3 regions of the Streptomyces sp. NPDC047917 genome follow, and region 3 is predicted to be linked to each of the others. Evidence: riboswitches for the same ligand, from Rfam matches in the RefSeq annotation. Region 3 holds a riboswitch; each other region holds the start of a gene.
What was found. Region 3 has a riboswitch for S-adenosylmethionine ahead of thrC (threonine synthase). Riboswitches for the same ligand answer to the same signal wherever they lie in the genome.

Region 1 (10,082 bases), on a different contig from region 3:
TCGGTATTCGTCTACGGGGAACTCGTCGGATATGCGGTTCAGCAGGGAGACGACGGCATCGCCCCCGTCCGGCACTTTCCCCCCGTCGCCGAAGAGCGATTCGGGGTTCCAGGTCGAGTTGAGCAGGACGAGGCGCTGGCCCGGCTTGACCCCCAACGCGCGGCGGAAGCGTTCGCGGTGGGGCCGTGCGGCGAGGATCCGGTCGTAGCAGGGATCTCCCGCGAGAACGGCGGCCGGGGCGGCCTCGGGGCAGGCGATGTGTAGCCGTTCGTACTGCTCGGGGTGGGAGAGCACCAGCGCGTCCGCGATGGGCGTGCCCCGGGGCGACAGCAGCCATTGAGGCGCGAGCCCGAACACGGGCGCAGGCGCCGATCTCGATCCGGTGTCCGGTGTCGCCAGCCTCTTAGTATATCCAACGCCGTGCGAGAGCACGGCCAACCTGCCTGAAAACGCATCCAGTTGACCGCCGAAGCTGGCGGAGACCACCAGGTCCACCGCCGTCTCGACGGCCTGCTCCCACGGCAGTACCGGCACTCCCGTGCCGGCCAGCAGCTCGGCCGTGCCGGCCGCGAACGCGGAGGAGCCCGTGCAGGTCGCCAGCAACTGCACCCGCAGATCGTCGTCGAACAGAGGCAGCACGTCGAGCAGCCGCGTCGCGGCGGTCACGTTGTGCACGACGAGCAGCACCCGCAGGCACTTTCCCCGGGTGGCCCATCGTGCCGAGTCGTCCCCCACCGGCACCCGGACCCACCCGGCCCGCCCGTTCTCCATTCGTACGCCCCTCGTCCACCCCGGCCCGTCCGCGGGCTCCGCTCGCCCGTGCGGCCGGTCACGCCAGTCAACCAGCACGATCGCCGCGTCGGCCACCGAGGGGGCGTCACACGGCCATCGCCACCGGGGACTTGTCCAACGCTTCGTCGTGCGGAGCACGGCCGTGCCCGCTCCGGCCGCGGTTCCCGAAGACGACGACCCGCAGCAGTACGAACCGTCCGGCCCCCGCCAGGGCGGACGCCGACAGATAGACCGACTGCGCGACCAGCGGCGAGGGCTCGGGCCGCACGGCGAACAGGCAGAGCAGCGCCCCCGTCGTGAACGCATAGCTCACGGCCACCGTCGCGCCGGACTGGAGATGGACCCGCCACCCCCGGCGATCGCTCCGGAACGAGATCCGCCGGTGCAACTCGGTCGCGAGCACCGTGGAGACGACGGTGACCAGTGCGTTCGCGACGGCCATCGGTATTCGCCCGCTGAGCAGCACGACCGCAGCGCTCGACGCCAGTCCGACCCCGCCACCACACACGACGAACCGCACGAAGGCCGCGGCAAGAGGCCGAAGGTCACGCGTCCGCCGACGCGTTGGGGCGGTCACAGGCGGGCCTCCGGAGGGTCGGGGGGAACGATGATTCGATTCCACCCCAGAACCTACGGAGTCGGCGTCGTCCGGGCGACCCGATATCGTCCGGGCTCAAGCGGGGGACAAGCGGGAACCAACTCCGGGCCGGCGCCGGGTGATGTGCCGGGCGACATGTACAGGCATGGCTCTCGCGACGCCCAGGTAGGTTAAGGCCATAGCTTGATCGGTTCGTGTCCGGAGGTCTCCATGAGTGAGCATCAGTCGTCCGTCGCCCCTCCCGCCCACCCGACGTCGGACCGCATCGACACCACCAGGCCGCATCCCGCGCGGGTGTACGACTGGTTCCTCGGCGGGAAGGACAACTATCCCGTCGACGAGGAGCTCGGCAGGCAGATCGCCGGGCTCTCGCCGGACACGAAACGCATCGCGCGCCACAATCGGTGGTTCATGCACCGGGCGATGCGCCGGCTGGCGGGTGAGGAGGGCATACGGCAGTTCCTCGACATCGGCTCCGGCATTCCCACCGAGCCCAACCTGCACCAGATCGTCCAGAGCACGGCGCCCGACGCCCGGGTCGTGTACGTGGACAACGACCCCATCGTCCTGGCCCACGCCGGGGCGCTGCTGAGCGGAACCGCCGAGGGAGTGACGGCGTACCTCGACGCGGATGCGCGGCAGCCGGAGCGGATCCTCGGACTCGCCGCAGACTTCCTCGATCTCGACCGGCCGGTCGCGCTCTCCCTCATCGCTCTGCTGCACTTCGTCGACGACGGGGAGGGAGCGGGCCGGGGCGAGGGGGCGTACGCGCTGGTGGAGCGCTTGATGGAGCGGCTGGCCCCCGGGAGCTTCCTGGTGCTGTCACAGCTCACCGGTGACTTCGACCCCGAGAGCGTGGCGAAGGGGGTGGCCTCGTACGCGGCGGGCGGTGTGACGCTCGTGCCGAGGTCGCACCGGGCCATCGGCCGGTTCTTCGACGGGCTGGAAATGCTGGAGCCCGGTCTGGTGCCGGTCGTCGACTGGCATCCGGAACTCAGCGTCGGTGAGCTTCCGGTGGAGACCCGGCCGGTGCCGATCTACGGCGCGGTCGCCCGCAAGCCGTAGCGTCCGGCGCAGGGGCCGGGGGCCGTCCCGGGACGGCCCCCGGCCAGGTGGCGTGGTGCGGGTCGTCTACCTCCGCAGTTCGACCGTGAAGCCACGCCCGGTGGAGACGGACGGTGTTCTGACCTCCGTGACCCCGGTCGCCGGGTCGGTGAACCAGCCCGAGCCGGCCTTCGCGAGCTCCGCCGCCGAGTTCACCCGGTGCAGGCGGGTGTGGCCCATGACGACCTGTGAGGGCGCGTGCTCGCCGTGCACGGTGAGGTCGTACGAGCGGGCGGACACCTTGCCCCGGTAACTTCCCACGCTCGCACCGATCCTGACGGTGGTGCCGCCCCTCTTGCCGTGGGCGGGAGCCTGGACCCGGACGTGCTGGGTGGCCGAGGCTCCCTCGGTGAACTTCCGGGTCACGCCGTCGTCCTCGTAGAGCGTGTACTCGGTGGTGCCCTGCGGGTGGATGTCGTAACCGAGCCGGGTCCGGTCCCGGGACTCCCAGGACACGGTGCCCTCGGGCCACATCGGCACGATCGAGCCGCCCCTGACGAAGAGCGGCAGGGTGTCGAGCGGCGCCTTGTATCCGTTGACGGTGGACGGGCCCTGGTACGTCTTCCCCGTCCAGTAGTCGGTCCAGGTGCCCTTCGGAAGGTAGATGCCGTTGCGGACGTCCGTGTCGCTGTACACCGGCGCGACCAGGAAGTCGGGCCCGGCCAGGAACTCGTACTTGGCGTCCGGGCCGAGCGCCGCCGGGTCGTCGGGGTATTCGAGCGCGAGCGGCCGGACCGCGCCGACACCGGTCGTGGTGGCTTCCTTCGACAGGGTGTACATGTACGGCAGCAGCCGCTCCTTCAGCATCAGGTACTTGCGGTTGATGGAGGTGTACGGCTCGCCGTCCAGCCACGGCTGCTGGTCGTGTGGCTGCTTGGTGGTGATGTCACTGGCCCAGCCGTCCATGGTCATGATGGCCGGGAGGAACGCCTTCCACTGGAGGTCGCGGGTGTACATCTCGGGGTCGTGACGGTAGATGCTGCCGACGTCGCCCGTGTTGTACGCGATGCCGGACATGGTCGCTCCGGCGTACGTCGGGATCTGCCAGCGGATGAAGTCCCAGGACAGGCTCTGGTCCCCGCTCCACAGCACACCGCAGCGCTGCGCACCGGCCCAGGACACGGGCAGCCAGACGAAGCCGCGGGCGTCGCTGTTGTTCTCGATGCCGGCCTTGGCCTGGTCGCAGGCGTCCAGCGCGAAGCCGTAGCCGCCGCCGACCCAGGCGACGTCCAGCTTGCGCACGCGTACCCCGGCCTTGGCCTCCGCGGCCTCGTCGGGCAGACCGTTCTGCGTCCAGAGCCCGAGCTGGGCGTGGTTCTTGTTGAGCCCCGTGCCCGTCTCCGGGAGGTTCTCGTAACCGCAGCCGTAGCCGTCGTTGACGAGCATCCAGCCGAGCGGCATGCCGTTGTCGACGTAGCTGTCGGAGACCTTCAGCGCGTCCAGGGTGTGGCGCTCGCCCCGGTTGGCGTTGTGGAGATAGCAGTCGGCTGAACCGGGCTCCAGCCCGTACACCGGAGGCATGAACGGCTTGCCCACCAGGGAGGTGTACTTGCCGATGACCGTCTTGGTGTCACCGGTGAAGTAGTAAGCGTCCAGGCGCCGTTCCTGCTGACCGGTCCTCACCGGGGAGGCGAAGTCGTAGATGCCGGGCGTCATGGTGTTGCGGAACACGCCGTAGCCGGCCGTGGAGAGGTAGAACGGCTGGGAGTTGTTGTATCCGCCCTCGTTCCAGTCCGTGTTGTTGCCCACGTTCATGACCCGGTCGCGGTGCGAGAAGCTGCCGTTCTGCTCGCCGCCGCCGAAGAACTGCTCGTCGGCCCCGCGCTTCAGGCTCTGCCGCATGCCGCCGCCGGTCCAGCGCAGCGGATCGGCCTCCTGCCAGACGGCCGTGCGGTTGTCCGCCCTGTAGAGGCCGAAGCGCAGCGGCTTCTTGTACACGCGCAGCACCACGCCCTTGGAGCGGATGCCGTAATAGGTGCCCGCGTCGAAGGACCTGGTGTGCGGTTGCGCGGTGGGCTGCCGCCGGATCATGTGGCTGTCCTTCGGGTCGGCGAGTACGCCGTCCGGGGATGCCTGGAGCCGCAGTGTGTCGTCGGTGAAGAACTCGGCGCGCGCCTTGAGGCCACCGGCCGCGATCTCGTACCTGCCGTGCGAGCCGCTGAAGCCGGTGAGGTTCCCGGCGTCGGTGGCCTCGGGCAGGTACGCCTTTCCGCTGAAGGAATTGTTGTGCACGTCGTAGGGGACGACCACCACGTGGTACGTCCCGGAGGCCTTCGGGACGACCGTGGACTCGGGGTCGGCGGTGCCGGCGCTGGAGGCCACCTGTTTGCCGGCCGAGTCGTAGATGTACATGTCGAAGTCGTCCGTGGGTGTCTCCCACTGGATGGAGACGGGGACACCGCCCTCGGGGTTGTCGTCCCACTGGCCCTCGGGCGGGTCGACGGTCAGGTCGAACCGGGCGCAGACCGCGTTCTCCGGGTCCTCGGCGGCCGTGCCGCACTTGGCGGGGGAGTCGACGGTGCCCTTGGCGTAGACCGGACTCTGCCACGTGACGTTCTTGGTGGCGCTGTCCAGGGTGCCCGAGGGTGTGGCCGCGGCCTGTGCCCGTGGAGCGGGTGCCGTCAGGGCGGTGAGTGCGAGGACGATCACCGAGAGCGTGCCGACAGCTGCCTGACCGGGACGGTTCTTGAGTATCCGCAAGGAGTGTTCTCCGTTCGTACCGAACAGTGAAATAGGCGATGCCTGCGCAGACATGATTGGAACTCTGGAGATTCGAGCATCAGAATTCACCGTGCGACCGGTGCATGTCAACGTTCGGTCCGGCGTTCCGGCCGGGTGCCCGGGTCAACGTTTCGGAAAGTGGCCGGAGCGGGAATTCGCGAGGGTGCGGCGGCGGGGGGCGCAGGGCCGGGGCGGGCGGTTGAGGGGTGGGTGCATCCCTGCCCTTTTGATCAGCCATGGTTGGAAAACGGACTCACTGGATCGGAAAAGTGGCGAGAACGGTCGCAAATAGTGCCCGAAGGCTCACTGAATTTCCCTATAGTGAAGGCGCGTTGATCAACCGACCACCGCTACGAGCGAAGCCTTCGTCACAGGAGATTCCGTACGATGACGACGCCCGCATCCGCGGTGTCCGGACATCCGACCGCCTCCCCGCCGCCCGGCACCGGGCGCTGCCCGGCAGGCCCCGGCCGCTCCGCCGTGCCGCTCGGCGGACCCGGATTCCACACGGAACCCCACGCCGCCTACCGCGCCATGCGGAGCGAACACGGTCCCGTCGTGCCCGTCGAGCTGCCCGGAGGGGTTCCGGCCTGGCTGGTCATCGGTTACCGCGAACTCCACCAGGTCACCAGCGACGGCGAGTTGTTCCCCAGGGACGTCGGGCTGTGGAACCAGTGGGGGAACATCCCCGAGGACTGGCCGCTGCTGCCGATGGTCGGCCGGCCGATGCCGTCCATCTACTTCACCGCCGGTGCCGAGCACCGGCGCCACGCCGCGATGGTCGGGCAGGCGCTCGAAGAGGTCGAGCACTTCGAACTCCGCCGGGGCTGCGAGGAGTTGGCGGACCGGCTCGTCGACGGGTTCTGTCAGCGGGGCACGGCCGACCTGATCGCCGACTTCGCCGTCCCGCTGCCGGTGCTCGTCCTCGCCCGCCTGGTCGGATTCCCCGACGCGGACGGGCCGCGGATCGCCGAGGTGCTCCGGGACCTGGCCGACGGCGGCCCGGGCGCGCAGGAGGCCCATCTGCGGTTCGGCGAGAGCATGCGAAGTCTGCTGGCTGCCCGCCGGGCCTCGCCGGGGAACGACGTGACCTCGCGCATGCTGGCGTACGCGGGGGAGTTCACCGACGAGGAGTACGTACTCGACCTGATGGCCATCACGGCCGCGGGACACCTCACCACCGCCGACTGGATCGGCAACTCGCTCCGGCTGATGCTCACCGACGACCAGTTCGCCGTGGCGCTCACCGGCGGCCGGCACAGCGTCGCCGAAGCCATGAACGAGGTGCTCTGGGAGGAAGGCCCGACACAGATTCTCGCCGGCCGATGGGCGGCCCGCGACACCCGGTTGGGAGGCTGCGGCATCCGCGCCGGGGACATGATGCTGCTGGGCCTGGGCGCGGCCAACGCCGATCCGCACATCCGCCAGCACCTCTCCGCCTCGGGCGGGCCGTCCGGTCAGCGCGGCAACAGTGCCCATCTGGCGTTCAGCCACGGCGAGTACCGCTGCCCCTTCCCCGCGCAGGAGATCGCCGAGATCATCGCCCGCACCGGCATCGAGGTGCTGCTCGACCGGCTCCCCGACCTCGAACTCGCCGTCCCGGTGGCCGAGTTGGTCCGACGGCAGTCCGCTTTCCTGCGGGGCATGACCGCGCTGCCCGTCCGGTTCGCCCCCGTCCGTCCGACAGGAGACCCGTCGTGAACTGCCCGCATGCCGCCGCCCGGGGTGCCGCTTCGAGCGGTGCTCCCGTCGTCATCGACCCGCTGGTCCAGGACCTGGACGGAGAGACCGCGCGACTGCGCGACGCCGGTCCGCTCGCCAGGATCGAACTGCTCGGCGTTCCGGCCCTGACCGTCACCCGGCACGCGACGGCCCGCCAACTCCTCGTCGACCCCCGCCTGGTCAAGGACCTGGAGGCCTGGGGGCTGTGGCAGCGCGGCGAGGTCACCCGCGAGTGGCCGCTGATCGGCATGATCGACGCCGGCCGCTCCATGTTCACCGTGGACGGCGCCGAGCACCGACGGCTGCGCGCCAAGACCTCCCAGGCACTCACTCCCCGCCGGCTGGAGGAGATCCGCCCGGACATCGAGAAGTTCACCGAGGAACTGCTCGACGCGCTCGACGAAGAGAGCGGCAGGAGCGGGAACGGTGTGGTCGACCTCAAGTCCGTGTTCGCCCAGCCGCTGCCGATGCGCGTCGTCGGCATGCTGATGGGTGTGGACGAGGCCGAGCACCCCATGCTGACGAAGCGGTACAAGGCGTTCTTCTCCATGCTCACCCCGCACGAGGAACGACTGGCGCTGCTCGCCGAGCTGGACGTGTTCTACGCCGCTCTCGTACGGGAGAAGAAGGCGCGTCCCACCGACGACCTCACCAGCGCGCTCATCCTGGCCGAGGAGGGCGGCGAACCGCTCACCGAGGAAGAGGTGGTGGGCAACCTCAAGGCCATGGTGGCCGCCGGGCACGAGACCACCATCGGGCTGATCCTCAACGCCGTACGGGCCCTTCTCGCCCACCCCGACCAGCTCCGCCGTGTCCTCGACGGCGAGATACCGTGGGAGACGGTGATCGAGGAGACCCTGCGCTGGGACACCCCCACCACCCATCTGCTGATGCGGTTCGCCACGGAGGACATCCAGGTGGGCGACCAGGTGATCGCGAAGGGCGAGGGGGTGGTGATCTCGTACCGTGCCATCGGGCGTGACATCGAACAGCACGGGGCGGACGCCGACGCCTTCGACATCACCCGGCCGGTTCCGATCCGCCACATGACCTTCGGTCACGGTCCGCACATCTGCCCCGGAGCGGCGCTCTCCCGAGTGGAGGCGGCCATCGCCCTGCCGGCGCTCTTCGCGCGCTTCCCGGCGCTGCGGGCGGCGGTCCCGGACGAGGAGGTCCGCAAGCTGCCGGTGATGACGCAGAACGACATGGAGGCCTTCCCCGTGCTGCTGCGCGGCTGAGCACCTGACTCCCCGTCGGGCACCGTCGTCCGTGGGATACAGTTCTCGCAGGTCATGAGTTCCAGTGCACAGCCCCGGCTAACTGGACGGCACCCCGCTCCGCTGCGGGTGCTCCGGGTGACGACCGGCCCCGTGCGCAGCGCGCGGGGAACAGCGGATCATCGGGGCGGCGCACCCGGGGTCCATGATCTCGGGAAGGCGGAACACCATGCTCCCCCACCTCGTCCGGAACGACGGCTGCACCAGCTACGGCCCCGGTCACCACGTCCACTGGATCCACACCAAGAAGTGCCACCAGGAGCCCGGCCAGGCCGTGGAACTGCTGCTCACCTCCGGTGACATCGGCGCCGACGGCTGGTTCGCGCCGCGCGCCGCCTTCGACCACGCCGAGGAACTGCCGAGGGTGTGGACGCACGCCCCGGCGGCCCTCTCCGAACTGCTCACGGTCCACCGCGGACGGGTGTTCTGGCTGCCGCGGTGGCACGCCCTGAAGCTGGTGGACTCCGCGGGTCGGGCCACGGCCCTGGTCAATGCCGGCTTCGAGGGCGGCCCGCTGTGCGCGACGACCGCCCCCGACCCCCGGCGGACCGTCGGCGGCACGAGCTACGGACTGTAGCCGCGCCTCACCCCAGCGCGTCCGCCAGCGCGCTGTCCGCCGCTGCCCGCGACTCCTGCCACAGGGTGGTCACCGGAATCCAGACATGGACCCCCTCCGGCATGCCCACGGCGGCCGCGTGGAAGGTGACACCCGGATGGGAGGGGTCCGCCGCCACCGAGAGGCTCCCGACGACGTGGCCCTCGGTGGCCGCCGGGTCCGCGGTCCGTACGGCGGCGTACGCCCGCTCGCCCGGGGACAGCTCGTAGGGGGCGCTGCCGGCGGGCGGGACGGCCTCGGCCGAACCGTCGAGACCCCGGAAGGTGACCGTGGGGATCCGGTCCACCACACAGGTGCGGCCGCCGTTGTTCACGACGTCGATCCGTGCCACGTTCCGCTGCCCGCCGGGTGCGGCGTGCACGGCCAGGGCCTTCTCCTGGCAGGTCGCGGGGCGGCTCGTGGCGCCGCTCGTCGCGGATGCCGCGGTGCCGGTCAGTGGCAGGGTGGCCGCGACGGCGAGTGCGGCGGTGAGAGCGGAGCCAAGACGCATGGTGTTTCTCCCGGTGGATCGACAGCCTGCGGATACGGCCGGGCGGCCCGTCGGTCGGTGCGGCCGACATGGACAGTGTGAACCGTACGACCCGATCTCCGCGACAGATCGGACATATCGCTTCGGTATATCCGGTGCCGGAATGCTGTGCCGTGCCCGCCGGGTCGTCCGCTGCGCACGGGCGCGGACTCGCGGCTGAACGCGGCCACCGCCGGCGCTCCCGCGACGGGGCCGCCGGCAGCGCCACGGCCCGGATCCACGCGCAGTGCTCGTAGGCGCGGCCGACCGGACGGGCGGCCGGGCCTGCCCGGAAGGCGTGCGCCGCTGCGGAGCGGAGCGGCCCGGGGCGGCCCGGGGCGGTCACCGGGCCCGCCCCCGCGAGCCTCACCGGGTCCGGACCGTCGCCATCACGTCCCGGTCGGGCTGCAGCGTGAGCGACGGGACCGGCTCGATGACGCCCGGGTCCACGTCCAGTTCGAAGCGGCGGGCCAGTACGGCCAGGATCAGCACCGCCTCGACCATCGCGAACCTGGTGCCCAGACAGACCCGGGGGCCGCCGCCGAACGGGAACCAGGCGTACTCCGCGATGCTGTCGCCCGCCTCCGGATCCCACCGCTCGGGACGGAACTCCTCCGGCTCCGGGAACCACCGCGCGTCGCGCTGAGTCACCCACTGGCTGGTCCACACCCGGGTGCCCTCCGGCATCGGCACACCGCCGATCCGCGCACCCGCCTTCGCGACACCGGTGACCAGCCAGATCGT
Region 2 (10,082 bases), on a different contig from region 3:
GCCGCCGTCGGCGCGCTGCTGAAGGTGTGGCCGGCGCTGATCCTGGCCGGTACGGCGCGCGGGCGGCGGACGCGGGTGGCGTGGACGGCCGCGGCGGTGACGGCGGCCGGGCTGCTGGTGGTGTGCACCCTGGCGATGCCGGGGGCACTGGCCTTCCTGGGGTTCCAGCGCGACCGGGGCACCGAGGTCGAGTCGCTGGGGGCGCTGGTCTTCCATGTGGCGCGGCAGTTCGGCTGGCAGGGCCGGGTGGAACTGCACTACGGCTCCCTGGAGTTCCTGGGCCCGCACGTGCCGCTGGTGAGCACGCTCGCCCTCGGTCTGTCGGTCCTGGCGTTCGGCTGGCTGCTGCTGTGGCGGCTGTGGGCCCGTGAGTTCGGCGTGAGCACCCCGGCGGACGCGGCGTTCGCGGCGGTGCTGCTGTTCACGACGACGAGCCGGGTGATCAGCCCCCAGTACATGCTGTGGCTGGTCGGTCTGGCGGCGGTGTGCCTGGTGTTCCGGGACAGCCGGATGGTGCTGCCGGCCGGTCTGGTGCTGGCGGCGACGGGCGTCACCCAGTGGGAGTTCCCGCTCGGTTTCGTGCACGTGGTGACCAGCGACGCGACGGGCGTGACGCTGATGTTCCTGCGCAACGGCCTGTTGGTCGCGGCGACGCTGATCGCCTGCCGCCGGCTGTGGCGGCGGACGGTCACCGCGGTGGCGCGCGAGGGCGGTCCGGCCGCCCGGTCCGGGCGCGGCCGTGCGGCGGAGCCGGTCGAGGTCTGAGCCGCCCGTCCGCTCAGCCGAGCGTGGTGCGCAGGTGGTCGCGCCAGAGCACGGTGAAGTCCTCGGGAGTCGTGCCGAGCACCTCGTGCATGGCCTGCTCCACCGCTCCGTCCCGTCCCCGGTGACCTCCGACGGCCCGGTAGAAGGCGAGCAGCTTCTTCTCGCCCCAGTGGTCGGCGATCAGCTCGCAGGCCGCCCAGCCGCCCTCGTACGCCCTCGCCAGGCGCGCGGGGTCGCCCGCGAAGCCGAAGTCCTCGTCGGTGGGGAGCCCGGCCGGCAGTTCGCCGCGTGCGACTGCTTCCGCGAGTCCGGGCGCGATCTGTGCGGCGGTGCGGTCCTCGGGGAGGTAGGCCGCCCAGTCCGCGAAGCCCTCGGAGAGCCAGGTCGGGGTCGCGGCGGAGGTGCGGGCGCGGGTGGCTACATGGGTGGTCTCGTGGGTGAGCACGACCCGCTGCCCGAAGGCGCCGAGGGTGCCGTACGCCTGCGGGTTGACGATCACCCGGTCCGCCGGGGCCCGGCCCGTGCCGCCGGTCCGTCCCGTGGTGACGGCGGCGATCCCCCGGTAGTCCGCGTCCGTCGACCCCAGCAGCCCCGCCATGTCCCGTACGGTCCTCGGCACGAGCACCACCACGCGGCCCGCCCAGCGCTCCGGCCAGGCGGCCGAGACGGCGGGCACCGCGCGGTCCGCGGTCCGGGCGATCCGGTTCAGCTCCCGGTCCGTGCGGCCGACGCCGAGCACCAGGCTGTGCTTCCCGCGCACCACCCGGACGTCGCCCTGCTGCCAGAGCTCGGCACCGTCCCCGACCGCCCGGTCGCCGACGACGTACCAGCGGCCGGCCGCCCGGTCCCGCTTCAGGTCGAGCACCCGGTCCGCGGTGACCGGCGCCGCGTCGTAGCCCTTGATCCGGTAGCGCAGCTCGACGTCGGCGGTGGCCCGGTCGGCGCCCTCGGCGGTCACGTCGCGCAGCCGGTACGTCCAGGAGCCGAGCGGTACGTCGGCGAGGTTGCCGAGTTCCCGGCGCTGGGCCGCGCGCAGCGCGGTGGCCCCGGGATCCGTGGTGGCGAGGTAGGCGTCCGTGTCGTGGTCCAGCACGGCGGCGGCCCGGCGGTCCAGCGTGGCGCGGACGGCCCGGGTGGTGGATCCGGGGGCGGCGCCGTCGGGGGCCGCGCAGCCGGAGACGAGCAGCGCTCCCGCGAGCAGCGCTCCCGCCGCCCGTCGCCCGCCGTTCCGTCCCCGCCGCCGCATCACCCGATCGAGGGTACGGTCAGACGCGGGTGACCGACGAGACGGGCATCATGCCGACGGGGTCGTAACGCACCGGGGCCCCGGGGTACGGGGCGTGGATCACCTGTCCGTCGCCGACGTACATCGCCACATGGCTCGCGTCCGCGCGGTAGACGACCAGGTCGCCGGGGCGGGCCGCGGAGAGCGGCACCATGTGTCCCGCGTACCGCTGGGCCTGCGAGGTGCGGGGCAGGCTGACCCCGGCCCGGGCGTACGCCCACTGCATCAGCCCGGAACAGTCGAATCCGGCCGGTCCGTTGGCCCCCCAGATGTACGGGCGGCCGAGCGCCTGCCGGACCGCCACGACGGCGGCCGCCGCCCGCGCGGAGCCGGCCGGGAGACCGGCCATGGCGGGGTACCCGGCGTCCCGGCCGGCGCGTGAGGCCCGCTCGAACTCCGCCCGGTCGGCGCCGGGCAGCGCACCCAGCAGCTTCCTGGCTTCGGCGAGCTTGCGCTCGACGGTCCGCTTGTGGCGGGTGGCGTCCGCCCGGCTGCGCTCCAGTTCGGCCAGCGCGCGGGCCGCCTCCGCCCGGGTCTGCGTCAGCCCGCGCTGGACCTGCTGGAGTTCCCGCAGCTCGGCGGCCTGAAGGCCGGTCAGGCGCTCCAGCACGGCCGCCCGGTCGAGGTAGCTGTCCGGGTCGGAGGAGAGCAGCAGAGCGAGCGAGGGGTCGATGCCACCGGAGCGGTACTGCGCGCTCGCCGCCGAACCGAGCGCCGTACGCATCCGGTTGACCCGCTCCTGCCCGCGGGCCGCCCGGTCCTGGGCCCGGTCGACCTCGCCGCGCAGCCGGCCGATGTTCTCACCGGCCGCGTTGTACTGCTCGGTGGCCCGCTCCGCCTCGGTGTACAGCCGGTCGACGCGGGCCTTGGCGGTCCTCGGCGCGTCCTGCGGGTCGGCGTTCGCGGTGGCCGCGCCGAGGGTGGCGGCCGCGGTCGCCGCCGCGGCGGACAGAACGGTGGCCCGGACGCTCAGATTGAGGCCGGACTGTGTGGAACGGCGATGGGACACCACAGGACGCCGCACTCCCTTCCGCTGTACGCAGACGCGCGCAGCCCCTGCCGCCCGGGGCGGGCGGACCGACGACCGGGAGCTGCACGGCAGGCAGACAGTAGTCGGACGATCACGGAGCGGCCAAAGACCGCGCCGGGAGGAAGTGTGGCGGAAACGACGGCGCCCCGCCGGTGACCTGTGGTCTCCGGCGGGGCGGACTGTCGGCGCGGGCGCGGGAATTCGCCCGTTCGGGCGTCGTCAGCCGACGCGCACGCCGAACTGGAAGCTGCCCATGGTGTTCATCGACTCGAAGCGCACGACCGTGCCGGTGTACGGGGCGTGCAGAACGGTGTTGTTGCCCGCGTAGAGACCCACGTGCGAGGTGTTGTTGAAGAAGACCAGGTCGCCCGGCTTCAGCGCGCTGCGCCCGATCCGGACGCCGTCGTTGACCTGGGTGTACGTGACCCGGGAGATCTGGACGTTGGCCTGGGCGTAGGCCCACTGGGTCAGCCCGGAGCAGTCGAAGGCGCTGGGGCCCGTGCCACCGCGCTGGTACGGCTTGCCCACCTGGGTCTTGGCGGCGTTCAGGGCCGCGGCACCCCAGGCGGAGGCGGGGAGTTCGTTGCCCAGGTCGACGCGGTCGCCCGCGGAGCGGCTGGCGCGCTGCTGGTCATCGCGCATCTTCTCGCGCTCGGCGGCGGTCATCGAGTTGAGCAGGCGCTGGGCCTCGCCGAGCTTGCTCTGGAGCTTCTTCTTCTTCTCGCCGAGCGTCTTGCGGACGTCCGCGAGGTCACCGAGCTTGTCCTGGGCCTCCTTGCGCTCCTGCGCGAGGGACCGCTGCTTCTCCTGGATCTTCCCCAGGGTCTCGGTCTGCTTGGCCGTCAACTGGTCGAGGGCCGAGGCCTCGTCGAGGAAGGTGTCCGGGTTGGACGAGAGGAAGAGCTGCACCGACGGGTCGATGCCGCCGGAGCGGTACTGCGCGGCGGCGAGCGAACCGAGGCCGTTGCGGAGCGTGTTGATCTCCTGCTGGCCGCGGGCCACCTTGTCCTGCAGCGCGCCGACTTCCTTCTCCAGCTTCTGCTGCTTCTCCTTGGCGCCGTAGTACTGCTCGTTGGCCTCGCCGGCCTCGTGGCCGAGCTTCTCGACCTTCGCCTTGACCTCGCTCTTGGAGGGCTTCGGGTCGGCCTGGGCCGCCTGGGAGGACAGGGCGACGGCTGCGGCGGCGGTTGCGGTGAGCACGGTCACACGAGCGCGGCTCGGCTGCTTGGGACGACGGTGGGACGCCACGGAGGCGAGCTCCTTCTTCCTCGAGCCGCCTACCGGGCTGTGGGGGATGTGAATCCCCGGCTCCGTGCACGTCACGGACTCGGCGGTGCCTTCACCGTCACCCCGGATGGGTGATCAACCGTGCGAAGGTTCGAGGCCTGACCCTAGTGACCATCTTGTGATCAGTTCAAATCCTCGCCGGAAAAATCTCGTCACGGACCGCACTTCTTTACCCACGACGCACGGGGTGTAGCGGTGACCTGACGGTCCGTTCCCCGAATTCCACCGAGAACCGGCAAGTGCCGCTAGACGCGCGAAAGGCGCTTCAGGAGCAAGACGGACGCAACGGGCCTGGCGCCCGCCTTGGCGACTCCGTCGGCCACTTCGCGGTCGGTGGAGACCACCACGACCGGCCTGCCCGGCGGTTCGGCGCGCGCCAGCTGACGGATGAGTTCGTCGGCGGTCACCCCGGGCTTGCTGAACAGCACCCGGACCCCGCGCGGCGGTGCGAGCAGCACCGGGGCCGCCAGCTCGGCACCGTCGAAGACGCAGGTCATCTCCGCGCCGGTCTGCGCGGCGAGCATCGAGAGCCCGCCCAGCAGCCGCAACCGCTGCTTCTCCAGCGGCAGCTGCGGATAGCCGGTCTTGGTGACGTTGTAGCCGTCGATGATCAGATGCGCCTGCGGCAGCGCGAGCAGCTGGTCGAGCAGGGCCGGGTCGGTCTCCGAAAGGGCCCTGGCGGCAATGTCCTTGGGCGACATCCGGCCCGGCTCGACCGCGTCGACACTGTCCGCCGGACGCATCGAGGAGGGCGGCAGGGCCAGTTCGCGGCGGAGCCCGCTCGCCGCGTCGAGCACCGTGTCCAGCAGCAGCCGCAGCCGCATGTCCTCGACCGAGCGGCCCTCCCTGGCCGCCCGGCGGCCCGCCTCCACGGACGCCTCGGCCTCACCCAGCCGCGCCTTGAGCCGGCGGCTCTCGCTCTCGGCCGCGGAGACCTGGGCGGCCGTCTCGGACCGTACGGCGTCGGTCTCGGCACGGCTGCGGCGCAGCGCGGCCTCGCCGCGCTTGACCTCGCTGACGGCACTGCGCAGCTTGCGCTGGAGGGATTCGGCCTCCTTGCGGGCGGCGTCCAGCTCGACGCGCAGCCGCTCCGTCTCGGCCTTCGTCTGGGAGCGGGCCCGGACCAGCTCCTCGCGCAGCCGCTCCAGCTCGCGGCGGCTCTCCTCGTCGGCGCGCTCGGCGTCCGCGCGCTGGACCTCCTCGCCGGCGGCGGCGACCAGCTTGACCCAGCCCGCCGGGCGCAGCACATAGGCCGCGGCAGCCACGTCGACGGGGTCGGCGGCGGCCGGCGGCGCCCCGGCCTCCAGGGCACCGGCCAGCTCCGGCTGGCCCTCCTTGAGCCGATCGCCGATGCGCTGCCGGAACAGCGAGTCGCTCTCCAGGGCGGCCGCCATCGCGTTCCCGGCGAACTTGGCCCGCCGGGTCGGGGTGAAGCGGGCGTACTGCCGCAGCTGGGCCGGGAGTTCGGTGACCGTCAGGCCGCCGAAGGCGTCCGAGACCAGCGCGACGACCCGCCGCCGTACGCCTTCGGGCAGCGGGCGGTCGAGCGCCTCGACGGCGTCGTCGGCCGCCCCGGCCGACTCGGCGCCGCTAGCGGGCTGCTCCACCATCCGTCACCCCAAATGTCTGTGGGCGCGGCTCCGTCAGGAGTCGGCACCCGGCCTGTCCACCAGTTCGATCTGGTCCACCGCGTTGCACCAACGGCAGCGCACCGACTCGATGGTCTCACTGACCACCTCACGTTCCTCGACGCTGGACTCACCGGCCAGGTCGAGATGGACGTATTCGACGACCTTCGAGGAGCGGGTGACGTCGAAGCGCGTGAGATTTCCGCAGAGCGTGCAGCGCCAGCGAGTCCCGTCGGTCGGCTGGGGAACCGTCGTCATCGTTGCGTCCTCTTTCGTCGAGCCTCGTGCTGCCTTGCTTCAAGGATCTCGCGGTGCGCCGTCGAACTGCGGATGTCCTGCCGTAACCCTACGGCCTCACCGTGTCCCCCCGACACGGCGAGGCGGTCTGTCCCGTTCCCTCCGCTTGCGTCATGCTCTGTTCATGATCGATCGGCGAGCTGTGCCCGGCAGGCTGACCGGCGGGCTGCTACGGACGGTCACCTCCGGCGGCCCACTGGTGACCCATGCCCTGATCGCGGTCTGCTCCCTGGTCTTCGTGATCAGCCCGCTGTCCGGCTTCAACCCGGTCCCCGGCACCGCCGATGCCCTGCTCGCCGCCCAGGCCGGGTACTTCGAACGCTGGGGCGTGATCCCCGGCGAGCTGTGGGACGGCTCCGCGCACGCCCTGCTCACCCCGCTCACCGCCCTGTTCGTGCACGGCAGCTGGCTGCATCTGCTCGGCAACGTGCTCTTCCTGTATGTGTTCGGGGCGATGACCGAGGAGCGCATGGGCCGCATCGGGTTCACCTTCTTCTACGTGATCTCCGGCTACCTCGCACTGGTGGCCTACGCGGCCGCGCACGCCACGTCGGACCAGACCCTGGTGGGGGCCTCGGGGGCGATCTCGGCGGTGCTCGGGGCGTTCCTGTACCTGTTCCCCAGGGCCCGGGTCACCAGCCTGTTCCCGTTCCTCTTCTTCCTGCCGCTGCGCTTCCCCGCCTGGATCGTGCTGGTCTTCTGGTTCGCCCTCCAGTGGCTGGCCGTCCAGGGCGCGGGCAGCGGGGGGCCGGGCGTGGCCTATCTGGCCCATGTGGTGGGCTTCGCCCTCGGCTTTCTCTACGCCTGGGGGCGTTACCGGCGTACGGATAGAGTGAAGGGACCAGCCACGGCCACCGAGGGAGAAAGCCAGCCGTGATCACCGCGATCGTGCTCATCAAAACCAGCGTGGACCGGATTCCCGAGATCGCCGAGGCCATCGCCGCGCTGGACAGTGTCAGCGAGGTCTTCTCGGTCACCGGTACGTACGACCTGATCGCCATGGTCCGGGTGCCCAAGCACGACGATCTCGCCGATGTCATCCCCGGCCGGATCAGCAAGATCCCCGGCGTCGAGGCCACCGACACCCATGTGGCGTTCCGTACCTACTCCCAGCACGACCTGGAGGCCGCCTTCGCCATCGGCCTCGACGCGTAGGCACGCACCTCACCACCCCCGCGGCACTTCGGCGGGGGACGGGCCGCAAGGCTGCCCGTCCCCCGCCGAAGTGCTGTGTGCCTCCGGGCCGCCCGCCGGCCTCAGAGCTGCGTCGCCGCACCCCGGTCCGGGACGCAGCGGCCGTCCTCGGTGCGGTACTTCCACCGGGCGCCCTGGCCGACCAGTTCCCTGACCGCGCGGAGGAACCGCTCGATGTGCTCGTCCGGCGTACCGGCGCCGAAGCTCACCCGGATCGCGTTCAGTGAGAGCTCCCCCGGCTCGGCCTCCGGCGCACCGCACTCGCCGGCCTCCTGCGGGTCGCTGCCCAGCAGGGTGCGGACCAGCGGGTGGGCGCAGAACAGTCCGTCGCGGACGCCGATGCCGTACTCGGCGGAGAGCGCGGCGGCGAAGTGCGAGCTGTTCCAGCCCTCCACCACGAACGAGATGACGCCGACCCGCGGGGCGTCGTCGCCGAACAGCGAGAGCACCTTCACCTCGGGGACCTCGGCCAGGCCGGCGCGGACCGCGGCGACGAGGTGCTGCTCCCGGGCGACCAGGTTGCCGAAGCCCGCCTCGGTGAGCGCCTTGCAGGCGGCGGCGATGGAGTACACGCCGATGACGTTGGGGGAACCGGCCTCGTGACGGGCGGCGGTGGAGTGCCACTCGACGTCCACCCCGCCATCGGTGCGACGGGCGACCTTGCGCGAGGCGCCACCGCCCGCGAGGTAGGGCTCGGCCTCCTGGAGCCAGTCGGCCCGGCCGGCCAGTACGCCCGAGCCGAAGGGCGCGTACAGCTTGTGCCCGGAGAAGGCGACCCAGTCCACGTCCAGCTCGGCGATGTCGACGGGGTGGTGCGGGGCGAGCTGGGCGGCGTCCAGCACGATCCGGGCGCCGTGCGCGTGCGCGGCGGCGGCCAGCTCCTTCACCGGCCACAGCTCGCCGGTGACGTTGGAGGCACCGGTGACACAGACCAGCGCGGGGCCGTAGGGGTCGCGCTCCGCGAGCGCCCGCTCCAGCGTCTCGACGGCCTGGGCCGGGGTGCGCGGGGCGTTCAGGTAGGTCACCCGGGCGTCGCGCCACGGCAGCAGCGAGGCGTGGTGCTCGGTCTCGTAGACGAAGACCTGGCAGCCGGCCGGGACCACCGCGGCCAGCAGGTTCAGCGAGTCGGTCGTCGAGCGGGTGAAGATCACCTGGTCACCGGCGCGGCAGCCGAGGAACTCCGCGACGGTGGCGCGGCTGTTCTCGAAGAGGTCCGTGGAGAGCTGCGAGAGGTACCCGGCGCCGCGGTGGACGCTGCCGTAGTACGGGGCGTACGCGGCGACGTCGTCCCAGACCCGCTGGAGGGCGGGGGCGCTGGCGGCGTAGTCGAGCGCGGCGTAGCCGACCTCACCGCCCGTGACCAGCGGAACCGTCACATCCTGGCCCAGAACCGGCAGAGGTGCACAAAGCGACTGGTCGGCGACAGCGGTGAAGACAGACATGGCGAACTCCCGTAAGAGGCAGGCGAATCGCATGCGCCGGCGGATACGCGGCAGCGCAGCGGAGAAAGTGAAAAAAAGGGGTGCGGAAGAGGGCCGACGGCCCTATCGCATTCGCATGCTCACAAGAGGCTCCCTGGGGACCAGGACCCCGGGGGTTGGCATTCACAGATGCCGAGGGGCCCGCGCTTGCCGCAGACCTCGCTGCCTACGGCCTGGTCTTCACCCGGGGCACCCCGCCACGGACGGAGGGTTGCCGGACAGCGGGCCGGGGCCGTAGTCGCTGTCACTCATGACCTGCCCAGCATCCTGCCATATGTACGAAGACGCGCAAGGCGCAGTCCAGGATCCGGACTGCGCCCTGCGCCACATCTGCGCCCGTTTCAGAGCAGGCTCAGGCGTTGCTGGCCGCCACCCAGCGCTCCAGCGCCCGCGCCGCCGCACCGGAGTCGATGGACTCGGCGGCCTTCGCGATCCCGGCCGCGAGCTGCTCGTTCAGCGTGCCGTCCGTCGGGTCGAGAGCCGTCAGCGCCGCTGCCGAGTTGAGCAGCACGGCGTCCCGGGCCGGCCCCCGCTCGCCGGCCAGCACCCGCCGGGCCACATCTGCGTTGTACGAGGCGTCCGCGCCGCGCAGGGCCTGGACGGGCACCAGCTCCAGGCCGACGTCGCGCGGGTCGAACGTCTCCTCGCGCACCGCTCCGTCCCGGACCACCCAGACCCGCGAGGTCGCGGTCGTGGTCAGCTCGTCCAGGCCGTCGTCGCCCCGGAAGACCAGCGCCGAATTGCCGCGCTCGGCAAGGACACCGGCGACGATGGGCGCCATCCTCAGGTCGGCGACACCGACGGCCTGGGAGCGCACCTGGGCCGGGTTGGTGAGCGGTCCGAGGATGTTGAACGTGGTCGGCGTGCCGAGCTCCTTGCGGGCCCTGGCGACGTACCGCAGGGCGGGGTGGAACTTCACCGCGAAGCAGAAGGTGATGCCCGCCTCCTCGGCGACCTCGGCGACCCGCTGCGCGCTGAGGTCCAGGTTGACACCCAGCTTCTCCAGCACGTCGGAGGAACCGCTCGCGGACGAGGAGGCGCGGTTGCCGTGCTTGACGACCTTGGCGCCGGTACCGGCGATGACGACCGCCGACATGGTGGAGATGTTCACCGTC
Region 3 (10,082 bases):
GGACGATGTGGGGCAGCTTCTGGAACGTGACCCGTTCCTCGACGGCCGCACGGAGTGGTGTGAACAAGGTTTCCCCGGCCTCGGCGAGACCGCCACCGATGATGAGCGTGCGCGGGTCGAGCAGTGTCAGCGCGGTGACCAGCCCGGCGGCGAGCGCGTCGACCGCGTTCTGCCAGACCGCCACGGCGGCCGGGTCGCCGGACTCGACGGCCTTCGCGCAGTCCGCGGCGTCCGCCTCGGGGTCGCCGGAGGCGGCGGCCCAGGCACGGCTGACGGCGGACGCGGACGCCAGGGTCTCCAGACAGCCGCGCTGGCCGCAGCTGCAGTCCGGCCCGTCCGGCCGGACCACGATGTGCCCGATCTCGCCCGCGTAACCGTGCGCGCCCGCCTCGATCGTGCCCGCGATGCCGATGGCTCCGGCGATGCCGGTGCCAAGCGGTACGAAGACGAAGCGGTCGGCGTCCCTGCCCGCGCCGATCCGGCCCTCGGCGAGCCCGCCGGTGCGTACGTCGTGGCCGAGTGCGACGGGAACACCGCCGAGCCGCGCGCCGAGCAGCTGCCGCATGGGCACGTCGCGCCAGCCCAGGTTCGCGGCGTAGACCGCGATCCCGTTCTCGGCGTCGACGATGCCGGGCACGGCGACGCCGGCCGCGACCGCGCTCTCGCCGAGGTGCTCCTCGCCGTACGCCCGCAGATCGGCGGCGAAGGCGAGGATCGACTCCACGACGGCTTCGGCGCCGCGCTCTCTGCCGGTGGCCCGCCGCGCCTCGTACAGCAGGGTGCCGTCGGCCCCGACCAGTGCGGCCTTCATTCCGGTGCCGCCCACATCGAGGGCGATGACGTGTTTCACGGGAAACAGTTTCGCCCGCGGAACCAAAAAGGTCTAGTCCACTATCCCGGTTTGTTGCGGATACATACAAAATAGCGGCCACGATGTCGCGGCCCGGGTTCCGGCCCGGCGGGGAAGGGCGGAGAAGGGTGGAGAAGGGAGGGAGAAGGGAGGGAGAAGGGCTTCGGGAGGAAAGGGCCACGAGGACTTCCGACGCGGTGGGGCCATGCTCCCGGGCCCGGCGCGACCGGGTACCGGCCCGGTTACGTTGCGAAAGCGATACCTGTCGTGGTGTAGACCATCGGCGATGGGCTGGGGGAGGATCACACCTCGTTCCGGAGGGCCCCACGACGGCGTGGCGGGTACGGGCGACTCGACGGATGAGGACGGACTGGCTGTGCGGTTGCGCCACCGGGTACTGATCGCGGCAGTGACCGCGCTGGGCATGACAGCGACGTTGTCGGCTTGCGGCAACACCGGCAGCGGCTCGGGGGACGTCACCCTCAAGCTCGTCGCGGCCGACTACGGCAACGGCCCGGCCAACAGCTCCGAGAAGTACTGGGACCGGCTGGTCAAGGGCTTCGAGGCGTCCCACCCCGGCATCGACGTCGACGTCAGCATCTACTCGTGGAAGGACATCGACCGCGAGGTCGCCGCGATGGTGAAGAAGGGGCAGGCCCCCGACATCGCCCAGATCGACGCGTACGCCGACTACGCCAAGGCCGGCAAGCTCTACCGGGCCGACGAGATGCTCTCCATCCGCACCCAGGCCAACTTCCTGCCGTCCCTCACCGAGGCGGGCAGTCTGGACCGCACCCAGTACGGGCTGCCGTTCGTCGCCAGCACCCGGCTGCTCTTCTACAACAAGAAGCTCTTCGCGCAGGCGGGCCTGGACGCCCCGAAGACCTGGGACGACATACGTGACGACGCGGCACTGCTCAAGCAGCGCGGGGTGACCAGTCCGTTCGCGCTGCCGCTCGGCCCGGAGGAGTCGCAGGCCGAGGCCACGATGTGGATGCTCAGCGGGGGCGGCGGCCTGATCGACGACAGCGGCTCGTACGAGATCGACTCGGACGAGAACGTCCGGACCTTCGACTGGCTGAAGACGAACCTGGTCGACAAGGGCCTCGTCGGTCCCGTCGCCCCCGGCGGGCTCGACCGGCAGAAGGCGTTCGACGCGTTCACCGACGGCAAGGTCGGCATGCTGAACGGCCATCCCACGCTGATGCAGGAGGCCGAGCGCAAGGGCGTCTCCGTCGGCATGGTGCCGCTGCCCGGCATCGACGGCCCGAGCGAGGGCTCGCTGGGCGTGGCCGACTGGATCATGGGCTTCAAGCAGAACGGCCACCGGGTGCCGCTGGGCAAGTTCTTCGACTATCTGTTCACCGACAAGAACGTCATCGACTTCGCCGACGAGTACGACCTGCTCCCGGTCACCGACAGCGCCTCCGCGGCCATGGAGTCCGACGCCAGGTTCAAGCCGCTGTGGAAGTTCCTGGCCGCGCTGCCGAACTCGCACATCTACCCGTACGGCAAGACGTCCTGGGCCCGGTCCAGCGAGTCGTTCAAGAAGAACATCGGCAGGGCGGTCGAGCCGAACGGCAGCGCCGAGGACGTGCTCGGGAAGATCGCGCGCGACTCGGCGGCGGCGGAGCACACGGAGTAGCGGGCGGCGCCTCCGGGGCCGGGCCTCCGGGCGGCCGGCCTTCCGTACGGGCGATATGTTGGCTGATATGACCGCCCCCACGCCCGGCCCCGACGACACGGACGGCCTCTCCGACCGGGACCGTGCCGTGCTCGCCGTCGAACGGCAGTCGTGGCCCGGCCCCGGTGCGAAGGAACGGGCGATCCGCGAACAGCTCGGCATCTCGCCCACCCGCTACTACCAGCTCCTCAACGCCCTGCTCGACGACCGCCGTGCTCTGGCGGCGGACCCGGTGACGGTGAACCGCCTGCGCCGGGTGCGGGACGCACGTCGCGAACGGCGCTGAGAGCCGGATCGGAGTTCCTTCGGCCGCCGGAGATCAGGCCTGTCGGCTCGGTGAGGCCTCTCGGCGGTCCGGGTTCGAGTGCCTTCGGCTCAGCGGGGCCTTTCCGGCAGCGCGAATTCAAGCCCCTCCGGCGATTGAGGAGCGGGGGTCCGGGGGCAGCGCCCCCGAAAACGCCGGCGCCGCCCCAACTCCCCGCCCCGGCTATAGGCTCCCCTCATGGGCAGCAACCCGGAAGCACCCGCACCCGAACCCGCACCCAAACACGCACCCGCACCGGAACCCGCACCCACACTCCCGACCCCCACCACCGCACCCGGCCAAGAGGCCCTCGCCGCGATCCTCGCGCGCCCCGACCGTGCCGTGATCGCGCTCGATTTCGACGGCACCCTCGCCGACATCGTTCCGGACCCGGAACAGGCCCGCGCCCACCCCGGCGCCGTCGACGCCCTCGTCGCGCTCGCCCCGAAAGTGGCCTCCATCGCCGTGATCACCGGCCGCCCGGCCGGCGTCGCGGTCCGGCACGGCGGCTTCGCCGGAGTCGCGGGCCTCGACCACCTCGTCGTCCTCGGCCACTACGGCGCCGAGCGCTGGGACGCGGTGTCCGGCACCGTTCATGCCCCCGCCCCGCACCCCGGCATCGCCTCGGTCCGCGCCGAACTCCCCGGTGTGCTCGACCGGTCCGGTTCCTGGCACGGCACCTGGGTCGAGGAGAAGGGCCGGGCGATCGCCGTCCACACCCGCCGGGCCGCCGACCCGCAGGCCGCGTTCGAGGCGCTGGGCGGCCCGCTCGGCGAACTCGCCTCCCGGCACGGACTGATCGTCGAACCGGGCCGGCTGGTCCTGGAACTGCGCCCGCCCGGCATGGACAAGGGCGTGGCGCTCGCCCAGTACGTACGGGAGACGGACGCCGAGTCCGTGCTGTACGCGGGCGACGACCTCGGCGACCTCGCGGCCTACGCCGCGGTGGAGAAGCTCCGTACCGACGGCGCCGACGGCATCCCCGGCCTGCTGGTGTGCAGCGGCAGCGCGGAGGTGCCCGAACTGGCCGAGCGGGCCGATCTGCTGCTCGCCGGACCGGGCGACGTCGTCGCCTTCCTGGCGGCGCTGGCCCGGCGGATCTGACGCCCGCCCCCGCCTCCGTCCCGTCTCAGTCCCGCCGCAGCGCGTCCAGCTGGTCCAGGAACCACTGCTGCGGCGGCAGCGCGACCGCCGCCGCGGCCAGACGTTCCGTGCGCGCCGTCCGTTCGTCGTCCGCCATCGTCAGCGCCTCGTGCAGCGCCGCCGCCGTCGCCGAGACGTCGTACGGATTGACCACCACCGCGTCGCTGCCCAGCTCCTCGTAGGCGCCCGCCTCCCGTGACAGCACCAGCGCGCAGCCGTGGTCGGAGACGACCGGGATCTCCTTGGCGACCAGGTTCATGCCGTCGCGGATCGGGTTGACGAGTGCGACGTCGGCCAGCCGGTACGCGGCGAGCGAGCGGGCGAAGTCGTCCTTGACGTGCAGCACCACCGGCGTCCAGCCGGGCGCACCGTACTCGGCGTTGATCTCGTCGGCGACCCGACGCACCTCGGCCGTGTAGTCGCGGTACACCGCCAGGTCCTGCCGGGAGGGGTAGGCGAAGGCGACATGGACGACGCGCTCGCGCCACTCGGGCCGCTCGTCCAGGAGTGAGCGGTACGCGAGCAGGCCGCGCACGATGTTCTTGGACAGTTCCGTTCGGTCCACCCGTACGATCGTCCTCCGGCCGGGGCCGGTCTGCTCGCGCAGTGCCGCCATCCGCTCGTCCACGTCCGCCTCGTGGGCGCGGCGGCGCAGGAAGTCCCCGTCCGCGCCGAGCCCGTGCACCCCGATCCTGGTCCGCCCGGTGCCGCCCAGGATCTGGGTGCAGCAGCCGATGAACGCGTCCGCCCAGCGCCTGGTCAGGAACGCCGCCCGGTCCGCGCCCAGGATGCCGTGCAGCAACTGCTCGGCGATGTCGTCGGGAAGCAGCCGGAAGTAGTCGACGGGCGCCCACGGGGTGTGTGAGAAGTGGCCGATCCGCAGATCCGGGCGCAGCTCGCGGAGCATGCCCGGCACCAGCGCCAGGTGGTAGTCCTGCACCAGTACCGCCGCGCCCGGCCCCGCCTCCTCGGCGAGCGCCTCGGCGAAGGCCCGGTTGTAGGTCTCGAACGACGCCCACTGCCGCCGGAACTCCGCGTCGAAGACCGGCTCCAGAGGTGTCTGGTACAGCATGTGGTGGACGAACCAGAGCACCGAGTTGGCGATGCCGTTGTACGCGTCGGCGTGCACCTCCGCGTCGATGTCGAGCATCCGTACGCCCTGCTCGGCGACCCCGCGCCGGACCGCCTCCCGGTCCCCGGCACCGAGCGCGGCACACACCCACAGCTTGTCGTCGACGGCGCTCAGCCCGGAGACGAGACCGCCGCCGCCGCGTCTCGCGTCGAGCGATCCGTCCTCTCCCAGGGTGTACGAGACCGGGCCGCGGTTGGACGCGACGAGGACCTGGGCATCGGACCGGACGCCGGATCGGGCAGCGGGCTGGGCATCGTGCTCGGAGACCATGTTGCGGAATCTAGCCCGATCACGAACCGCCCAAACGTGCGAAGTCAGACTGCGAGGCCGGATTGCGAAGTCGGGCTGCGAGGTCGGGCTGCGAGTCCGGACGAGGTCAGGCCGCGCGGCGCGAAACGTACTCCTCGATCTCGCACATCGGGGGACGCTCCTCGGTGTCCACGGCATGGGTGCGCGGTACGAAGCCGTTCTCGCCGCGCTCGAACTGGGTGAGGACCGGGCGGATCAGGTGGCCGCGGGAGAGCCTCAGCTGGGCGGTGCGGTAGATCGCCGCCGCCATCCGGCCGAGCGCCTGCCCGTCCTGGTGCCGGTGCTTGCGCACCCCCACGTCGACCTGGGCCAGCGCGTCCAGCCCCACCGTGTGCAGCGCGTCGACCAGCAGACCCAGCTCCACGCCGTAGCCGACGGGGAAGGGCAGCCGTTCCAGCAGCGAGCGGCGCACGGCGTACTCGCCGCCCAGCGGCTGGACGAAACCGGCCAGCTGCGGCCAGTGCAGATTGAGCAGCGGACGGGCCACCAGTTCGGTCACCCGGCCGCCCTGGCCCGTCGTGTCGCCGAAGGGGCGGTCGTACATCGCCTTCACGAACTGCACGTCCGGTTCGGTCAGCAGCGGACCGACGATGCCGGAGACGAAGTCCGCCGAGAAGTCCTTCAGGTCGGCGTCGATGAAGCAGACGATGTCGCCCCCGGTCACCAGGAGCGAACGCCACAGCACCTCGCCCTTGCCGGGTACGGCCGGGATCCGGGGGAGTATCGCGTCGCGGTGCACCACCCGGGCGCCGGCCTCCCGGGCCACCTCGGCGGTGGCATCGGTGGACCCGGAATCGATCACCACGAGCTCGTCGACCAGCCGGACCTTCTCCATCAGCTCGCGCCGGATCGTCGCGACGATCTCACCGACCGTCGCCTCCTCGTTCAGCGCGGGCAGTACGACACTGACGCTCCCGCGGCCCGCCTCCGCGGCCCTGGCGGCCAGCAGGCGGTCCATCGGACGGTCGGCGGCCGACCAGGAACGCCTGGCCAGCCAGCATTCGACCTCTTCCAGCACGGTCGATACTCCCTGTATGTGATCCATCTCGCGGTTCGGACGACTATCTCAACAGTCCGGTGCTTCGGTTACAGTCTTGAACAACGCGGACGACCATCGCATGCCGGGGTCCGTCCGCCGATAAATGCCCGGATCGAAGATCCGGTGCCACAGCGCTCATCCAGAGGGACTGAGGGAACGGCCCGTTGAAGTCCCGGCAACCCCCCCACCGACCGTGAGGTCCGGTGAGGAAGGTGCCAATTCCGTCTCGTGGCGAAACGCGCCGCGGGGAAGATGAGGAGAAAGGGCCTCGCCACCATGGCTGCGCAGACCGTTGCAGTAAGCACCGATTCTTCCGTCGACGCCGAAGCCGGCAACGCCGGAGCGGTCGACCTCGGCCCCGCTTCGGGCCTTTCCTGCCGCGAGTGCGGCGAGCGATTCGAACTCGGCCCGATTTTCGCCTGCGCGTCCTGTTTCGGGCCGCTCGAAGTCGCGTACGACCTGCCGAGCGGCTCCCCCGAAGAGCTGAAGAAGCGCATCGAGGCGGGCCCCGCCAACATCTGGCGCTACGCGCCGCTGCTGCCGGTCCCCGCCGACGTCGCCGAGAAGCCGAACCTGAACCCCGGCTGGACCAAGCTCGTCCAGGCCGACAACCTCGCCCGTGAGCTCGGCGTCGAGCAGGGCAAGCTGTTCGTCAAGGACGACTCCGGCAACCCCACGCACTCCTTCAAGGACCGGGTCGTCGCCCAGGCCATCGAGGCCGCCCGCGCCTTCGGCTTCACCACCCTCTCCTGCTCCTCCACCGGCAACCTCGCCGGTGCGGTCGGTGCCGCCGCCGCCCGCGCCGGCTTCCGCTCCTGCGTGTTCATCCCGCACGACCTGGAGCAGGGCAAGGTCGTCATGGCCGCGGTGTACGGCGGCGAACTGGTCGGCATCGAGGGCAACTACGACGACGTCAACCGCTTCTGCTCCGAGCTCATCGGCGACCCGCTCGGCGAGGGCTGGGGCTTCGTCAACGTCAACCTGCGTCCCTACTACGGCGAGGGCTCCAAGACCCTGGCGTACGAGATCTGCGAGCAGCTCGGCTGGCGGCTCCCGGATCAGCTGGTCATCCCGATCGCGTCCGGCTCGCAGTTCACCAAGATCGACAAGGGCCTCCAGGAGCTGATCAAGCTCGGCCTGGTCGAGGACAAGCCGTACAAGCTCTTCGGCGCCCAGGCCGAGGGCTGCTCCCCGGTATCGGTCGCGTACAAGGGCGGTCACGACGTCGTCCGGCCGCAGAAGCCGAACACCATCGCCAAGTCCCTGGCGATCGGCAACCCGGCCGACGGCCCGTACGTCCTGGACATCGCCCGCCGCACCGGCGGCGCCGTGGAGGACGTGGACGACGAGCAGGTCGTCGACGCGATCAAGCTGCTGGCGCGCACCGAGGGCATCTTCGCGGAGACGGCGGGCGGTGTGACGGTCGGTGTGACGAAGAAGCTCATCGAGGCCGGTCTGATCGACCCGTCGCTGACCACCGTCGTACTCAACACGGGTGACGGCCTCAAGACCCTCGACGCGGTTGCCGAAACCTCTCAGGCGACCGCGACGATCCGCCCCAGCCTGGAGGCGTTCCGCGCCGCCGGCCTCGCCACCAGCTGACCACCCGAGACTTCAGGAAGGGCACCCACCATGAGCGTCAAGGTCCGCATCCCCACCATCCTCCGCACCTACACGGGCGGCCAGGCCGAGGTCCCGGCCGAGGGCTCGACCCTCTCCCAGGTCATCGAGTCCCTGGAGCAGAACCACCCGGGCATCGCCGCCCGCGTCCTGGACGACCAGGGCAAGCTGCGCCGCTTCGTGAACGTGTACGTCAACGACGACGACGTGCGCTTCGAGGGCGGCCTGGAGACCGTGACGCCCGACGGCGCCGGCATCTCGATCATCCCGGCGGTGGCGGGCGGCTGCTGACGCCCCGTCCGGTCCTATCGCGTTATCGAATTGCCCCCTCCGCGTTTGAAGCGGAGGGGGCAATTCTGCATGGTTGAGCGGGGTACAGTGTGGGAAGTCCCCCCAGCTGCCCCGAGCCGCCCGCATATGAGAATGCGCCCGGCCACGACAAGATGCAGCCAAAGTGTGTGTTGGCCTTGCGGCATAAGTCGCCTTTGCCTGGCCCGACTTGCCCAGGAATCTCATGAAACCCGCATATTCGGGCGTTCGGCGCGGCCGAGAATTCTCGTCCGATTGACCTGTTGCAGAGGGCAGTTGGGCAGATACATTCAGCCGCGGTCGACGCGTTCCGGCGCACACACCCTCTCCTGTCGGAGGGTGAGTTCTGACCCGGGTCCGCGAAGTGCGGTCCTGCGCAAGGGCCAGTAATAGGGGAGTTAGGCATGGCTCAGGGCACCGTCAAGTGGTTCAACGCGGAGAAGGGGTACGGCTTCATCGCGGTCGACGGTGGTGCGGATGTTTTCGTCCACTACAGCGCGATCCAGATGGACGGGTACCGCACCCTCGAAGAGGGTCAGCGAGTTGAATTCGAGATCTCGCAGGGCCAGAAGGGGCCGCAGGCAGACATGGTCAAGCTCGCCGTCGGCTGAGTTCGACGCGGTCGGCCAACGACACCACTCACGCACTGAGGGCCCGTACCCCGGGGGTACGGGCCCTCAGCGCGTCCGGACGCGCCGCCGGGCGCCGTCCGCGGCTCGTCCACCGCTGTCCACCGCTGTCCACCGTGTTGGCCTCGTCCACCGCTGTCCGCCGCTGTCACCGTGGTCCGACGGGCCCGTCCACAGCCATCCGCCGTTGTCCACAGCCGTCCACAGCCGTCCGCCGTCGTCTGCGGCCCCGTCCGTGACCGTCCGCCGTTGTCCACATCCGGAGGGGGACGCTTGCACTCTCGGGGGTCGAGTGCTAATCATTGGCGTTAGCACTCTCCAGGTGAGAGTGACAGAACTTGGACCGGGCCGGTGAGGCCCGCAGGTCGGTGGGGCAAGGAACCACCGGTCACGCAGGCCGTCCGTCGCGGGCGCCACTCGGTCCGGAGAAATCCACCCCTGTCCGGGAGGACCACTTCACATGGCCAAGATCATCGCGTTCGACGAGGAGGCCCGGCGCGGTCTCGAGCGCGGCATGAACCAGCTCGCCGACGCCGTCAAGGTCACCCTTGGCCCCAAGGGTCGCAACGTCGTCCTTGAGAAGAAGTGGGGCGCCCCCACGATCACCAACGATGGTGTTTCCATCGCCAAGGAGATCGAGCTGGAGGACCCGTACGAGAAGATCGGTGCGGAGCTGGTCAAGGAGGTCGCCAAGAAGACGGACGACGTCGCCGGCGACGGTACGACCACCGCCACCGTTCTCGCCCAGGCTCTCGTCCGCGAGGGTCTGCGCAACGTTGCCGCGGGTGCCAACCCGATGGCCCTCAAGCGGGGTATCGAGAAGGCCGTCGAGGCCGTCTCCGCCGCCCTCCTGGAGCAGGCCAAGGACGTGGAGACCAAGGAGCAGATCGCTTCGACGGCCTCCATCTCCGCCGCCGACACCCAGATCGGCGAGCTCATCGCCGAGGCCATGGACAAGGTCGGCAAGGAAGGCGTCATCACCGTCGAGGAGTCCCAGACCTTCGGTCTGGAGCTGGAGCTCACCGAGGGTATGCGCTTCGACAAGGGCTACATCTCGGCGTAC

Region 1: linked by a shared signal. The riboswitch ahead of ACGF8B_RS26690 (hypothetical protein) and the one ahead of thrC (threonine synthase) in region 3 are both predicted to bind S-adenosylmethionine.
Region 2: linked by a shared signal. The riboswitch ahead of ACGF8B_RS14680 (aminotransferase class V-fold PLP-dependent enzyme) and the one ahead of thrC (threonine synthase) in region 3 are both predicted to bind S-adenosylmethionine.

What each region holds. Positions count from the first base shown of each region.
Region 1 covers NZ_JBIDCA010000011.1:157,331-167,412, reverse strand. The annotation lists gene ACGF8B_RS26720 (hypothetical protein) at 1-771, opposite strand, end outside; gene ACGF8B_RS26715 (hypothetical protein) at 878-1,234, opposite strand; gene ACGF8B_RS26710 (SAM-dependent methyltransferase) at 1,601-2,455, shown strand; gene ACGF8B_RS26705 (TIM-barrel domain-containing protein) at 2,522-5,194, opposite strand; gene ACGF8B_RS26700 (cytochrome P450) at 5,603-6,916, shown strand; gene ACGF8B_RS26695 (cytochrome P450) at 6,913-8,175, shown strand; SAM riboswitch class IV at 8,226-8,335, shown strand; gene ACGF8B_RS26690 (hypothetical protein) at 8,384-8,791, shown strand; gene ACGF8B_RS26685 (DUF4232 domain-containing protein) at 8,799-9,320, opposite strand; gene ACGF8B_RS26680 (cytochrome P450) at 9,705-10,082, opposite strand, start outside.
Region 2 covers NZ_JBIDCA010000005.1:405,817-415,898, forward strand. The annotation lists gene ACGF8B_RS14640 (glycosyltransferase 87 family protein) at 1-765, shown strand, start outside; gene ACGF8B_RS14645 (hypothetical protein) at 779-2,011, opposite strand; gene ACGF8B_RS14650 (NlpC/P60 family protein) at 2,031-3,062, opposite strand; gene ACGF8B_RS14655 (NlpC/P60 family protein) at 3,300-4,328, opposite strand; gene ACGF8B_RS14660 (NYN domain-containing protein) at 4,613-5,974, opposite strand; gene ACGF8B_RS14665 (hypothetical protein) at 6,011-6,253, opposite strand; gene ACGF8B_RS14670 (rhomboid family intramembrane serine protease) at 6,417-7,169, shown strand; gene ACGF8B_RS14675 (Lrp/AsnC family transcriptional regulator) at 7,166-7,447, shown strand; gene ACGF8B_RS14680 (aminotransferase class V-fold PLP-dependent enzyme) at 7,549-8,928, opposite strand; SAM riboswitch class IV at 9,106-9,223, opposite strand; gene trpD (anthranilate phosphoribosyltransferase) at 9,320-10,082, opposite strand, start outside.
Region 3 covers NZ_JBIDCA010000007.1:172,890-182,971, forward strand. The annotation lists gene ACGF8B_RS18575 (ROK family protein) at 1-850, opposite strand, end outside; gene ACGF8B_RS18580 (ABC transporter substrate-binding protein) at 1,275-2,495, shown strand; gene ACGF8B_RS18585 (DUF3263 domain-containing protein) at 2,563-2,820, shown strand; gene otsB (trehalose-phosphatase) at 3,037-3,942, shown strand; gene ACGF8B_RS18595 (trehalose-6-phosphate synthase) at 3,968-5,383, opposite strand; gene ACGF8B_RS18600 (glucosyl-3-phosphoglycerate synthase) at 5,490-6,440, opposite strand; SAM riboswitch class I at 6,594-6,720, shown strand; gene thrC (threonine synthase) at 6,738-8,063, shown strand; gene ACGF8B_RS18610 (MoaD/ThiS family protein) at 8,094-8,372, shown strand; gene ACGF8B_RS18615 (cold-shock protein) at 8,795-9,001, shown strand; gene groL (chaperonin GroEL) at 9,480-10,082, shown strand, end outside.